Regions from separate parts of the Pseudarthrobacter sp. R1 genome, predicted to be linked through region 1. Evidence: riboswitches for the same ligand, from Rfam matches in the RefSeq annotation. Region 1 holds a riboswitch; the other holds the start of a gene.

Evidence for each region. A riboswitch is a leader RNA that binds a small molecule or an ion and turns the genes downstream of it on or off. The one in region 1 is predicted to bind glycine.
Region 2: linked by a shared signal. The riboswitch ahead of gcvP (aminomethyl-transferring glycine dehydrogenase) and the one ahead of gcvP (aminomethyl-transferring glycine dehydrogenase) in region 1 are both predicted to bind glycine.

Annotation. Positions count from the first base shown of each region.
Region 1 is NZ_JAMKFI010000006.1:24,938-32,172, reverse strand. It holds gene M8J71_RS06245 (serine hydrolase) at 1-516, shown strand, start outside; gene M8J71_RS06240 (RidA family protein) at 583-981, shown strand; gene M8J71_RS06235 (GOLPH3/VPS74 family protein) at 1,125-1,892, shown strand; gene M8J71_RS06230 (hypothetical protein) at 2,244-2,378, shown strand; gene M8J71_RS06225 (hypothetical protein) at 2,510-2,854, shown strand; gene M8J71_RS06220 (DUF427 domain-containing protein) at 2,947-3,231, opposite strand; gene M8J71_RS06215 (VOC family protein) at 3,370-3,729, opposite strand; gene M8J71_RS06210 (hypothetical protein) at 3,809-4,120, shown strand; glycine riboswitch at 4,256-4,353, shown strand; glycine riboswitch at 4,355-4,462, shown strand; gene gcvP (aminomethyl-transferring glycine dehydrogenase) at 4,515-7,235, shown strand, end outside.
Region 2 is NZ_JAMKFI010000001.1:21,221-28,455, forward strand. It holds gene M8J71_RS00105 (MFS transporter) at 1-1,226, opposite strand, end outside; gene M8J71_RS00110 (TetR/AcrR family transcriptional regulator) at 1,293-1,832, shown strand; glycine riboswitch at 1,923-2,021, shown strand; gene gcvP (aminomethyl-transferring glycine dehydrogenase) at 2,202-5,090, shown strand; gene gcvT (glycine cleavage system aminomethyltransferase GcvT) at 5,101-6,261, shown strand; gene M8J71_RS00125 (hypothetical protein) at 6,830-6,967, shown strand; partial or broken gene M8J71_RS23780 (serine dehydratase beta chain) at 7,030-7,235, shown strand, end outside.

The DNA.
Region 1 (7,235 bases):
GCAGCCACCGCTGTGTCGATGCTCCCCGGCGAACAACTGGCCATTGTGGCCCTGACCAACGGCCGCCCGCAAGGGATTCCTGAAGCAATCAACGCCGACTTTATGGATACGGCCCAGCACGGGCGGCCCACCGTCGACTGGCTGACCTTTATCTCTGGCATCTTCAAGCAACAGGACGAGGCCGGCAAGCCTGAGGTGGACTACACCAAGGTTCCCGCCAACCCCTCGCCCGCCAAGCCAAACAGGGCCTATTCAGGCACCTATGACAACTCCTACTACGGCCCCTTGCTGGTCTTCGAAGAGGGCGGGAAGCTGGCCATGAGAATGGGGCCGGCCGGCAGCCCCACCACTTTCCCGCTCACCCATTTTGACGGCGATACGTTTAGCTTTGAATCGATCGGAGAGAACGGCAACGGCCTGGCCGGTGCGATTTTTGCAGCGGCAATCGGCGGCTCCTCACCAAGCGTCACCCTGGACTTCTACAACAGAACCGGACTTGGGACCTTTACGCGGTGATGTTGGCTGAGATCACCAGGGCTCGGCAAACAGTGTGCACTACCCAGATGGAAAGAAGGGTTTCCAATGTCAGACCGAAAATTATTGAACCCCAAAGAGCTTCATGCGGCGCCCGGATTCACGCACGTTGTCACCGCTCCTGCCGCAGGACTGGTGTTTCTATCGGGCCAGGTCGCGCTTGATGCCAACTTCGCCCTCGTCGGCGGCGACGACCTTGGTGAGCAGACCAAGGCCGCCATGCGCAACATCAAGACAGCCCTGGACAGCATCGGGGCTTCGTGGGAGGACGTCTATCGACGAACCATCTACACCCTGCAGCCCACGCAGTACGAAACGATCACGGCAGCTATCGAGGAAGTTCAGGGGTCGTCAGATCATCCTGCCCAGACGATCGTGGGCGTCACAGGCCTCGCAATGGACGGCTTGCTCATCGAAATCGAGACGACGGTAGTCCTGCCCGGATAGGCTAACCGGGGGTTCCTCGGCCCGCGCGCTGTCGTATTGGAGGCACTGTCATCAGCCCGGCGGGGCAGCCGGGCGCTGAAAGTTAGGGCCCCCGCCTGCAAATCCCCATTGTGGTGGCTGCCCAACCGGTCCACCATGATGCTATGGATGCTGAAACACCTAGATCTGTGGAGCTGAGCCTTCCCCAAGCTTTCCTGCTTTTGGCCACAAATGACGAGAACGGTAAACCTGAAGTGCCGCTGTTCGCACTTAGGACAACGGTGGCAGGGGCGATTTTGGCCGAGTTGGACCTGCTCGGCGCGATCGAGTTGCAGGGGAAGCGCGTCAGGGCCACTGGCACGGCCCCGGTAACGGACTACCAGCACGAGCTGGAACTCATCCGCAGCAAATCCCGGCCCCACACTCCCAAGTGGTGGGTCTCGGTGCTGGAAAGCCGCGCCGAAGTGCTGCGCGTTTACGACGGGCTGGTGTCACTGGGCATCGTGGAGCATGTCGGGGAAAAGCACCTGGGCCGGTTCCGGGCCGTGCGGTTCCCGGAGAAGGACCATGCGCCCGAGGCGGCGCTGCTGAAAAGGGTCCAGGCCGCGCTCAACGGCGCACCGTCCAACCTCGAGGTGCCGGATACCACGGCAACCGGGGCACCCGGTGCGGGGACCACGGATGGCGGGAGGCCTGGCGCCACGGAGCCTGGCCCCAACCCGCCCGGCGCCAAACCCGTTCCCAAGGCACCCGATGCCAGGATCATCGTGCTGATCGCACTGCTTCAGGCGTCCGGACTGCTCCCGAAGCTCTTCCCGGAGGCAGACAGAATCCGGGCAAGTGAGCTGTCGAAAGACTATTGGCCGTCGCGCGCGATCGAGGACGAGCTTCGCATGGTCAGGCTGGCTGAGGAAGAAGCGGCAAATCTTTGACCCCACGGAACTCTGGCCGATGATGATCCCGGGGCTGCCTTCTACCTAATTCTCGCCAGGATAGGACCAAACGTCCTAAAGCCGCTTGGAGTCGCGAATTTCTTAGGGCAGCAGAAAAGGACGATGCAAATTCAGTGCATTTCCGGCTTTAGTTGCGACCGTTGACAGGAAAAGACTAAGAGCGAATCTTCTGTCATGAAGTGCAAAAGGAGATAACCGTACTCGTCACACTCCCTGGCCCCGCGTCGGGGCTGCGGGACGCCCGCTGGAACAGGTTTTTCAAGGACTGGCATAAAAAATAAAAGTAGGTATGGTATCGGGTAACGCAAAGCACAGAAAGGCGTGATTCCGATGTCCGGAAAATCCCCGAAAAGCGGCGCCGCTAAAAAAGCCGGCAAGTCGATCCTCGAAAAAAGAGCCGACAAAAGAGCTAAAAACGAAACCAGTGAAATTAACTTCGTAAAGCCGCGCAAAAACCAGCGCTGATCAAGCCAGCGGGCAGCCGAAACGGGACTCCTAGCCCGGTCGGCTGCCCGCGCCATCCCGCCTGCGCCATTTCGCTTTCGCCATTCACCAGCGGCGCCTAAACCTCGTTTTTCAGCTACAAGGACAACACCATGAACACTTCCGTCAATGCCCTAGTGGTCCCTGCCCGCCTCGTTCATCCGGTCCACATCAAAACCGTGGAGCTGGACCTTGCAGCACTACAGCGGGTGGCTGCAGGGGAAGTAGGGCGTATTGCCAGCACTGACTGGCATGCCTACCTGGACAGCGAGGGAATCAGGTACGCCGAGAACCTCCGGGCCGAAGTCCTCATCCGTGAAGCAGGCATCGATCTCGACGAAACCATCCACGGAACCGCCATGTTCCTGGGCCACACAAACCCCGGCGAAGAGACCGACGCTCCCCGCCACCTCATCCGGCTCGCCGAGCAACTGTTCGATCTTCCGCTGGCGGCGTAGCCGGGATTGCAGGCCGAGGGCGCGATGGTGGGCCCTGGCAAAAGCAACGGGCGGCGGCGGGAAGTCCCGCCGTCGCCCGTTGCTTTCCGCTGCTACGCCTCGATGGTCACGCCGCGCCAGAAGGCGATGCGGTCCTCGATCTGTTTGGCGCGTGCCTTGGGCTCCGGGTAGTACCAGGCCGCGTCCACGTTCAGCTTTCCGTCCACTTCCAGCGAGTGGTAGCTGGCTTTGCCCTTCCAGGGGCAGACCGAATAGAGGTCACTGTCCCTGAGGTAGCCCGCATTTACTGCGTCACGCGGGAAGTAATGGTTGCCCTCCACCACCACGGTGTCCGTGGATTCGGCGATGACTTTTCCGTTCCAGATAGCCCTGACCATGTGGTTCCATTCTGTTGGGTGCCGCCGCATGGGAATGCCGCTCGTAGGTATGCCAACGCGATGGCGTGCGCGCTTGTTCCCGGAGGGCGGGTTCCAGCGCCGGAACGTGAATCACCGGCACAAAGTTCGACGGCGGTGCTACCGCGGGCTTTGGTCGATAACGCAGAAGCGGTTCCCGTCAGGGTCGGCGAGCACCACGAAGTCGGAGTCCTCCGGATACCTGTCCCAGTCGACGCTCCGGGCACCGAGCGAGATCAGCCGCTCCACCTCTGCTGCCTGGTCGTCCGCATACAAATCCAGGTGGATGCGAGGGTGGTCCTGCACGGGCGTCTCGCTCAGCATAAGTGCCAGCTGCGCTCCCGGTCCCGACGCTGGCACGAGGATTATCCAGGTCTCATCCCCGGGCTCCCGGGGGACGTAGCCGAGGGCGGCATGCCAAAAAGCTGTGGCGCGGGCGACGTCATTGACGCCAAGGACGGTGCTGCCGATGGTCAACATCCGCCCAGCCTAGCTACAGCGGCCGTCGTCTGTCCGGTGCGGCGGGGTAACTATCAACAGCACCACTAGACTCGCCTGCATGGGGGAAAACAACACACCTGACGCACACAAAACGCCGAGACTTGCCCGCTTCCGTGGAGCTGTCCTGCCGGTAGCGGCCCTCGCCGTGGTGCTGGTGGGGTGCTTCGTCGCGTGGAGCAACAGCCAAAATGCCAGCTTTGGCTGGTTCGCCTACGCGCCGCTGAGCAACGAGCCCTTCAGCGGAAGCGGCTTGGCGTTCGTTACGCCAGGGACGCAGGCCGGCCTGGCAATCGCCGTCGTCGGTTTGCTCGTCCTGGCATTCTGGGCCGGGTACCGGATCGGCACCAAAGCCAGCCCCAGGACCCCCTGACCCGCGCTTCGGTGAGAGGGCGACGGCGGCACCTCCCGCCGTCGTAAGCCCACCTGAAAATGCAACCCCGTTTTGCATCCAGCCCCGCAACCAGGTATGGTGTGAGCCGTGTCACCCACCAGTGGCACGTGCTTATGATCTGCGGCGGGAGAGTCCTGCCGGTACGTTCTGCAGGCGCCGTAGGAGCAAATCCTCCCCAGGAATCTCTCAGGCCCACGTACCGCCGCGGCAAGGCAACTCTGGAAAGCAGTCCGGGAAACCGGGCTCACCGACGGTGCAAGTGGCGCTCTGCTGAACAGCAAAGCAACGCAAAACTCTCAGGTCCAATACAGAGCGGGGAGGAACCCGAATCAACGTGGTGCTTCGGCACCACCTGAATTATGGAGTTCCTCTCATGACGGTTCAATCGTCCCCAACCACCTTCGCAGATCGCCATATCGGCGCGCGCCGCCAGTCCGACATCGACACGATGCTCAAGGCCGTCGGCTACGACAGCCTCGATGGCCTCGTCGACAGCGCGGTCCCCGATTCCATCCGCCAGGACAAGCCCCTCACCCTTGAGAGCGCACTGAGCGAAGTCCAGGTCCTCGCCGAACTCCGCAAGCTTGCCGGCAAAAACAAGACGGCCGTGCAGATGATCGGCCAGGGCTACTACGACACCGTGACCCCGCCGGTGATCCGCCGCAACATCCTCGAAGCCCCCGCCTGGTACACCGCGTACACCCCGTACCAGCCGGAAATCTCCCAAGGCCGGCTCGAAGCACTGCTGAACTTCCAGACCATGGTCCAGGACCTCACCGCGCTCCCGGTGGCCAACGCCTCCCTACTGGACGAGGCCACCGCCGTCGCCGAAGCCGTGCTGCTGATGCGCCGCGCAAACAAGTCCAAGACGGTCAAGGACGGCAAGACCGTCCTGGACGCCGACCTCCTCCCGCAGACCATCGCCATCGTGCTGGGCCGCGCCGAAGCCCTCGGCTTCGAGGTGGAGATCGCCGACCTCACCAACGGACTGCCCGACGGCGACATCAACGGCGTCGTTCTCCAGCAGCCCGGCGTCTCCGGCCGGGTGTGGGACCAGTCCGCCGTCATCGCCGAGGCCAAGGACCGCGGGGCCCTGGTCACCGTCGCCGCCGACCTCCTGGCCCTCACCCTCATCACCCCGCCGGGCGAGCAGGGCGCGGACATTGCCGTCGGCTCCACCCAGCGCTTTGGCGTGCCGTTGTTCTTTGGGGGACCGCACGCCGCCTACATGGCCGTCCGTCAGGGCATGGAGCGCACCCTCCCCGGCCGGATCGTGGGCGTTTCCAAGGACAACGCCGGTGTCCCCGCCTACCGCCTGGCCCTGCAGACCCGCGAGCAGCACATCCGCCGCGAGAAGGCCACCTCCAACATCTGCACCGCGCAGGCGCTGCTCGCCATCGTCTCGTCCTTCTACGCCGTTTACCACGGCCCCGACGGCCTGAAGGCAATCGCCGAAACCGTCCACACCAACGCCCGCGCCCTGGCCGCCACGCTGAAGACCGCCGGCCGCGAACTGGTGTCCGACACGTTCCTCGACACCCTCACCGTCCGCGTGCCCGGCAAGGCCGCCAAAGTGATCACCGCCGCCGAAGCACACGGCATCAACCTGCGCCTCATCGATGCGGACACAGTTGGCGTGTCAGTCGATGAAACCACGACGCCGGAGGTCCTCTCCGCGGTTGTCGTCGCCTTTGGCGCCGGTCCCGTTGTGGAAGCTGCCGGGTTTGAGCTGCCCGCGTCGGTGCTGCGCACCTCCACCTACCTGCAGCACCCGGTGTTCAACACCCACCGCTCTGAGACCCAGCTGCTGCGCTACATCCGCCGCCTCTCCGACCGGGACCTGGCGCTGGACCGCACCATGATCCCGTTGGGTTCGTGCACCATGAAGCTGAACGCCACGGCCGAGATGGAGGCCATTTCCTGGCCGGAGTTCGCCTCGATCCACCCGTTCGCTCCGGACTCGCAGACAGCCGGTTGGCGCGAACTCATTGCCGGCCTGGAAGCTGATCTCGCAGAGATCACGGGCTACGACCAGGTGTCCATCCAGCCCAACGCCGGTTCCCAGGGCGAGCTGGCCGGCCTGCTGGCGATCCGCGGCTACCACCACTCGCGCGGGGACCAGCAGCGCAACGTCTGCCTCATTCCCGCTTCGGCGCACGGCACCAACGCCGCCTCCGCGGTCCTCGCGGGGATGAAGGTTGTCGTGGTGGCCACCGCCGCTGACGGCACCATCGACCACGCCGACCTCGCAGCTAAGATCGAGGCCCACAAGGACGTCCTCTCGGCCATCATGATCACCTACCCGTCAACGCACGGCGTGTATGACTCAGATGTGCGCGAGGTGTGTGATGCCATCCACGCGGCAGGCGGCCAGGTGTACGTTGACGGCGCGAACCTCAATGCTTTGGTGGGCTTGGCCCAGCCGGGCAAGTTCGGCGGCGACGTTTCGCACCTGAACCTGCACAAGACGTTCTGCATCCCGCACGGCGGCGGCGGACCCGGCGTCGGACCTGTTGCTGCCAAGGCGCACCTGGCACCGTTTATGCCGGGCGACGCCAACAAAGCTGCGCATGAGGACGGGCACGGGGTTGCGATTTCAGCGTCCCGCTTCGGTTCGGCCGGTGTGCTGCCGATCTCGTGGGCGTACGTGAAGCTGATGGGCGGGCACGGCCTCACCGAGGCCACCAAGTCCGCCCTGCTCGCTGCGAATTACGTTGCCGCGCGGCTCGACGAGCACTTCCCGGTTCTTTACACGGGTGAGAGCGGCCTGGTGGCGCACGAGTGCATCCTGGACCTGCGCGACCTGACGGCCAGGACCGGCGTCACGGCCGAGGACGTTGCCAAGCGCCTCATCGACTTCGGCTTCCACGCACCCACGCTGTCGTTCCCGGTGGCCGGCACGCTGATGGTGGAGCCCACGGAGTCCGAGGACCTTGCAGAGATCGACCGCTTCATTGAGGCCATGATCGCCATCCGTGCCGAAATCGACCAGGTGGCCAACGGCGACTTCCCGGTGGAGAAGTCCCCCCTGCGCAACGCACCCCACACGGCAGCCGCCGTCGTCACCTCTGAATGGAACCGTTCCTACCCGCGT
Region 2 (7,235 bases), on a different contig from region 1:
CCCGATTTTTCCGCCGGGACGCTGCCGAGGATGAGGTCATTGGAGATGGTTTCGGCCGTTCCGACGCCCAGGGCCAGGACCAGCAGGGCAGCGAGCAGCAGTGCCGGCCCGTCGGCATGGCTGCCGAACGTCACCATGCTGTAGCCTGCGGCGCTCATGGCCAGGCCGGTGCCCACGACGAAACCCGGCCGGACCTTCCGCACGACCGGCACCACCGCAAGGCCCGCCACAACGGTTGCCACCAGCGCCGGAATCATTGCCATTCCCGCAGCGGAAGGGGACATGCCCTCAAGGAGCTGCAGGTGCTGGGCCAGGAAGAGGATGAAGCCGTTGAAGGAGAACAGGGCCAGGACGTTTGCCGTGATGGCCATGCTGAACACCCGGTTGCGGAACAGGGACATGTCCAGCAGCGGGCTCTTCAGCCGCTGTTGCCGCCGGACAAAAGTGGCACCCATTGCGAGGCCGAAGGCCAGGCTGCCCAGTGCCAGCGGTCCGGCACCCTCGGTGGCGAATTCCTTGATGCCGTAGACCACCGGAACCATGGTGAGCAGCGAGAGCAGGATGCTCGGCGCATCCACCCGGCCAGGTGTTGGGTCCTTGGACTCCGGAATGAATGCGGGTCCGAAGGCCAGCAGGGGCAGCATGATGGGCACGGCCACCAGGAGTACTGCTCCCCACCAGAACTGCTCAACGAGCCACCCGCCAAAAATCGGGCCCAGGGCGGCGCCGCCGGAAAAGCCTGCAGCCCAAATGGCAATCGCCAGCCGCCGGCGGTTGGGATCCACAAATATGTTGCGGATCAGGGACAGTGTGGAGGGCATCAGCATGGCGCCGAAGAAACCCAGGGCCGCGCGTCCGGCGATCAGCCAGCCGGCGCTGGGAGCGAAGGCTGTTACTGCCGATACGGCTGCAAAGCCAATGCTGCCAATGATCAGGAGCCGCCGGCGTCCAATCCGGTCGCCCAGGCTCCCCATAGCCACGAGCAATCCAGCCAGCACCAACGGATAGGCATCCACAATCCACAGCAGCTCCACTCCCGAGGTGCCCAGCGCTCCCGCGATCGCAGGCAGCGCGAAGGTCAGGGCGGTGTTGTCCACGGCCACGAGCAGGACCGGGAACATCAGCAGTGCGAGCGCAAGCCAGTCGCGCCACGTGCCCCTTGCGGGGTCCGGGGTGTCCAGGGCAGTGCGGGTGAGGGCTTGCTGGGAGGCGGAGGACGGTGTCATGAGGTAACTATACCGTCCAGACGGTATAGTTAAGAAATCCTCTATCCGCGATGCATGATGGGAAGCATGCCCCGAAAACCCGTAGCGCGAGATGCAGTCCTCGATGCCTTTGAAGAACTCCTGATCGACGTGGGGGAGAGGGCCGCCACGCTGGATGCGGTGGCAAAACGGGCCGGCGTCTCCAAGGGTGGCCTGCTGTACCACTTCCCCAACAAGGAAGCGCTGATCACTGCCACTTTGGAGCGGTTGGACCGCTTGGCAGGAGAAGACCTCGCCGCCATGGCGGCTGCACCGGAGGGGGCCGCGGCCTACTTCATCCGGTCATCCCTCTGGTCCGATACCCCGATGGACCGTTCTTTTGTCGCCGTGACGCGACTCGCCGAGGTGGCCCACGAGGATGCCCGCCGCCGCTTCGCAGTCATCCAGCAGCAATGGCTGGACCTGATCGGCAAGGACGTGGGCTCTGCGATGGCAAAGGCCGTCCTGTACATGGGGGATGGGTTGTACTTCAACGCCATGTGGGAAAGCGGGCCGTCCGGAAACGCCGGCGACAGGCAGGCTCAGGTCGACGAACTCCTGGCCGCCGTCGAGAGGCTCAGAGGCTAGCCGGTATTTGCTCCTGAGCCTGCGGCGTAGGAGAATTAGTGCATGTGTGGGCCGTCACCGGCCACCAGGAAAACCCAAATGAATAGCCTTTGATCTGCGGCGGGAGAGTTCTGCCAGAAGGTACAAGCAGGCGCCGTAGGAGCAATACCTCCCCAGGAATCTCACAGGCCCATGTACCGCCGCGGCGAGGCAACTCTGGAAAGTAGCAGGCTGTCCGCCTGGCATCCGGTTCGCCGGATACCTGGACTGTTGTGCTCACCGACGGTGCAAGCGGGGCCAGCGGATGCCGGCAACGCGGAAACTCTCAGGTCCAATACAGAGCGGGGAGGAACCCGATTCGATGCGGCGTACCCTGATGCCGCCTTAGCTATGGAGTTCCCCGTGACTGTATCTCCGGCCCCCGCCTCTCCGGCTGTTGCCGCCCCGGCTGCTGCCACCTTCGTTGACCGGCACATCGGCGCACGCCGGCAGGCCGACGTCGACACCATGCTCAAGGCCGTGGGGTACGACACCGTGGACGCGCTGGTGGATACCGCCGTCCCCAAGGACATCCGCCAGGACTCCGCGCTGGAGCTGGCGGGCGCACTGAGCGAGGTGGAGGCGCTCGCCGAACTGCGCAGCCTGGCGGCCAAGAACAAGACCGCCGTGCAGATGATTGGCCAGGGCTACTACGACACCGTCACGCCGCCGGTGATCCGCCGCAATATCCTCGAGGGCCCGGCCTGGTACACCGCGTACACGCCGTACCAGCCGGAGATTTCCCAGGGCCGCCTGGAAGCGCTGCTGAACTTCCAGACCATGGTCCAGGACCTGGTGGGCCTGCCCATCGCCAACGCCTCCCTGCTGGATGAAGCCACGGCCGTGGCCGAGGCCGTGCTGATGATGCGCCGCGCGAATAAAAACAAAGAGGTGCGCGACGGCAAGACGGTGCTGGACGCCGACTGCCTGCCGCAGACCATCGCCATCGTGAAGGGCCGCGCCGAGGCACTCGGCTTCGAGGTTGAGGTGGCGGACCTCTCCACGGGATTGCCCGACGGCGCCATCAACGGCGTGGTCCTGCAGCAACCCGGGGCTTCCGGCCGGGTGTTTGACCACAGCGCCGTGATCGCCGATGCCAAGGAGCGCGGCGCCCTGGTAACCGTTGCGGCCGATCTGCTCGCGTTGACCCTCATTACGCCTCCCGGTGAGCAGGGCGCGGACATCGCCGTCGGCTCGGCACAGCGCTTCGGTGTCCCGCTGTTCTACGGCGGCCCGCACGCCGCCTACATGGCAGTCCAAAAGGGCCTTGAACGTTCAATGCCCGGCCGGCTGGTGGGCGTCTCGAAGGACTCCGCGGGAACTCCTGCCTACCGGCTGGCCCTGCAGACGCGCGAGCAGCACATCCGCCGCGAAAAGGCCACGTCGAACATCTGCACGGCGCAGGCCCTGCTGGCGATCGTCGCATCGATGTACGCCGTCTACCACGGACCCGAGGGGCTGAAGGCCATTGCGCACTCCGCCCACGGCCACGCGAGGGTCCTTGCCGCTTCGCTCAAGGCCGCCGGCCTTGAGGTACTGCACACCAGCTTCTTCGACACCGTCACGGTCTCCGTGCCCGGCAAGGCGGCGGGCATCATCGCCGCAGCAGAGGCCAGGGGAATCAACCTGCGCAGCATCGACGCGGATACCGTGGGCGTCTCCACCGATGAAACGACAACACCGGACATTGTCGACGGCGTCCTGGCCGCCTTTGGTGCCGGGCTGGCTGAGGTGGGGGACGGGTTCGGCCTGGATGCCGCCGTCGAGCGCTCCTCCGACTTCCTGCAGCACCCGGTGTTCAACACCTACCGTTCAGAGACCCAACTGCTGCGCTACATCCGCAAGCTCAGCGACCGGGACCTGGCGCTGGACCGCACCATGATCCCGTTGGGTTCCTGCACCATGAAGCTGAACGCCACGGCCGAGATGGAAGCCATCTCCTGGCCCGAGTTCGCCTCGATCCACCCCTTTGCTCCGGACTCCCAGACCGAAGGCTGGCGCGAACTGATCGGGGACCTGGAAGCGCAGCTCACCGAGATCACCGGGTACGACCAGGTGTCCATCCAGCCCAACGCCGGTTCCCAGGGCGAGCTCGCCGGCCTGCTGGCGATTCGCGGATACCACCACTCGCGCGGGGACCAGCAGCGCAATGTCTGCCTGATCCCGGCGTCGGCGCACGGCACCAACGCCGCTTCCGCCGTCCTCGCGGGCATGAAGGTTGTAGTGGTGGCTACCGCCGCTGACGGCACCATCGACCACGCCGACCTGTACGCCAAGATCGAGGCCAACAAGGACGCGCTGTCCTGCATCATGATCACCTACCCGTCAACGCACGGCGTGTATGACGCCGACGTGCGCGAAGTCTGCGACGCCATCCACGCCGCCGGCGGCCAGGTCTACATCGACGGCGCCAACCTCAACGCCCTCGTCGGGTTGGCCCAGCCGGGCCAGTTCGGCGGCGACGTCTCGCACCTGAACCTGCACAAGACGTTCTGCATCCCGCACGGCGGCGGAGGGCCCGGCGTCGGCCCTGTTGCTGCCAAGGCGCACCTGGCGCCCTTTATGCCCGGCAATGCGGCCACCTGGACCGAAGGCAACGATGTCCCCATCTCCGCCTCAAAGTACGGTTCCGCCGGCGTGCTCCCCATCTCCTGGGCGTACGTGAAGCTCATGGGCGGGCAGGGCCTCACCGAGGCCACCAAGTCCGCCTTGCTCGCTGCGAACTACATCGCGGCCCGCCTGAACGACTTCTTCCCGGTCCTGTACACCGGAGAAGGCGGGCTGGTAGCGCACGAGTGCATCCTGGACCTGCGCGAGCTCACGGCCAAGACCGGAGTCACCGCCGAGGATGTGGCCAAGCGCCTCATCGACTACGGCTTCCACGCCCCCACCCTGGCGTTCCCCGTTGCGGGCACCCTGATGGTGGAACCCACGGAATCCGAGGACCTTGGCGAGATCGACCGCTTCATTGAGGCCATGATCTCCATCCGGGCCGAAATCGACCAGGTGGCGCAGGGTGACTTCACCGTTACTGACAGCCCGCTGCGGAACGCTCCGCACACCGCAGCGGCTGCCATCAGCAGTGACTGGGACCGCGCCTACCCGCGCGAGCAGGCCGTGTTCCCGGTGAAGGCACTGAAGCAGGACAAGTACTTCCCGCCGGTGGGCCGCATCGACGGCGCGGCCGGCGACCGGAACCTGATCTGCTCCTGCCCGCCGCTTTCCGAGTTCGAGAACTAAGGGCCGCGCCGTGACTGAGAAATACACCGCCCTCTACGACGAGCACAAGAAACTGGGCGCGTCCTTCACCGACTTCGGCGGCTGGCAGATGCCCCTGAAGTACAGCTCCGAGCTTGCCGAGCACCACGCGGTGCGCCAGAGCGCAGGCCTGTTCGACCTTTCCCACATGGGCGAAGTCTGGGTTACCGGCCCGGACGCCGCAGCCTTCCTGGACTACGCCCTGGTGGGAAAGATTTCCGCCATGCCCGTGGGCAAGGCAAAGTACTCGCTGATCTGTGATGAGGACGGCGGCATCATTGACGACCTCATCACCTACCGCCGCCCTGCAGGTGAGGGCGCCCCAGAAGGCGGCAGCGACGCTTTCCTGGTGGTCCCCAACGCAGGGAACGCCGCAGTGGTTGCTGCCGCCCTTGCCGAGCGGGCCGCCGGATTCGACGCCAACGTCGAAGACGCTTCCGCCACCACCTCGCTGATCGCCGTCCAAGGCCCCAAGGCGCAGGAGCTGCTGCTGCGCCTCGTCCCGGCCGCGCAACACGAACTGGTGACGGAGTTGAAGTACTACGCCGCCGTGGTGGTACCGATCCTGGTGGGCGGCGCCGGTCTGGACCTCCTGCTCGCCCGCACGGGCTATACCGGCGAGGACGGGTTTGAAATCTTTGTGTCCAACGACGACGCCGCTGGCCTTTGGCAGGCACTCATCGCCATCGCGGACGACGGGGAGCTGAATCCGGCCGGCCTCGCCTCCCGCGATTCGCTCCGCCTTGAAGCAGGCATGCCCCTGTACGGCAACGAATTGTCCCTGCAGGGCGACCCCTTTGCCGCAGGGCTGGGACCCGTCGTCGCGCTCTCCAAGGAAGGCGACTTCGTGGGCAGGGCCGCGCTGGCAGCCAAAAAGGAAGCCGGCGCCGGCAGCACATCCGGCCGCAGGCTCGTTGGCCTCAAGGGCCTGGGGCGCCGCGCTGGCCGCGCCCACTACCCGGTCCTCAAGGACGGCAACATCGTTGGCGAAGTCACCTCCGGCCAGCCCAGCCCCACCCTTGGCTACCCGATCGCCATGGCCTACGTCGACGTCGAATTTACCGAGGTCGGCACTGCCCTGGAGGTTGATCTGCGCGGGAAGGCAGAGCCGTTCGAAGTAGTTGATCTCCCGTTCTACAAGCGCGCCAAGTAGTTCTCGCCCGGTGCAGTCGGGGCGCGGCGGACCGGACTTTTCACGCGTGCTGGCTCGTTCCTCGCCTCTGACGCACGCTTTCGAAAAGCCCGGCTCCGCCGCGCCCTCGCGGTCAGCACACCTGCGTGCTTGGGCCCAAGCCGTCAGGGTTCCCTGGCCGAGCTTGCGAGGTTAGGGAGACGGTGGGGAGCACGCTTTCGAAAAGTCCGGCTCCGCCGGCCCCTTGAGGGCAGCCACGCAAGGTCGGCGTATAAGCCCGTCGAAAGCCCAGGAGTGGGGGCGACGGGTCGAGGTGGTGGCGATCGATACCTGTACCCGGCACTTCGGTGACGGGTGTGTTTTTGCGGTGAAACTGTTGGCCTTCAAAACTGAAGCTGGCGCGGGAGGGGCCGCGGTATCCGGAAGCGTACGTCAGGGGCGAGGAACTGGGCCCACGCCGGCAGGGTTCCCTCGCCGAGCTTGCGAGGCTAGGGCGCCTGTGGGGCGCATGCAGAGGATGGTGGGGCCCCTCGACCCAACCCGGCGACGCTTAACTAGCACCACGAATTTCAAGAGCAAGGAAAGACAGATGGAATCGACGAAGTCTGTCCCGGATGTGTGCTCGCTCGTGACGGGTGAGGTGGTGGAGATCAATACTGGAGTTGTGGATGATCCTGCCCTTCTGTCCGCCCGGGAATACGCATCCAAAAACGGCGGGGTCCTGTAGGACTGCCGCTGCTTCCGGCGGGTCTACCTGCCGGACCAATGAGTTTTAGTGAGGAAACGGCCATGGCTGTTGGTGTCTTTGATCTTTTTTCCATCGGAATCGGGCCTTCGAGTTCGCATACCGTGGGGCCGATGCGGGCTGCCGCTGTGTTCGCGGAGGAGCTGAAATCCTCCGGCGCCCTGGACCGTGTGGCGTCGTTGCGGGTTGACCTGTATGGGTCGCTCGCGGCGACGGGTCACGGCCACGGCACCATGACCGCGATCCTGCT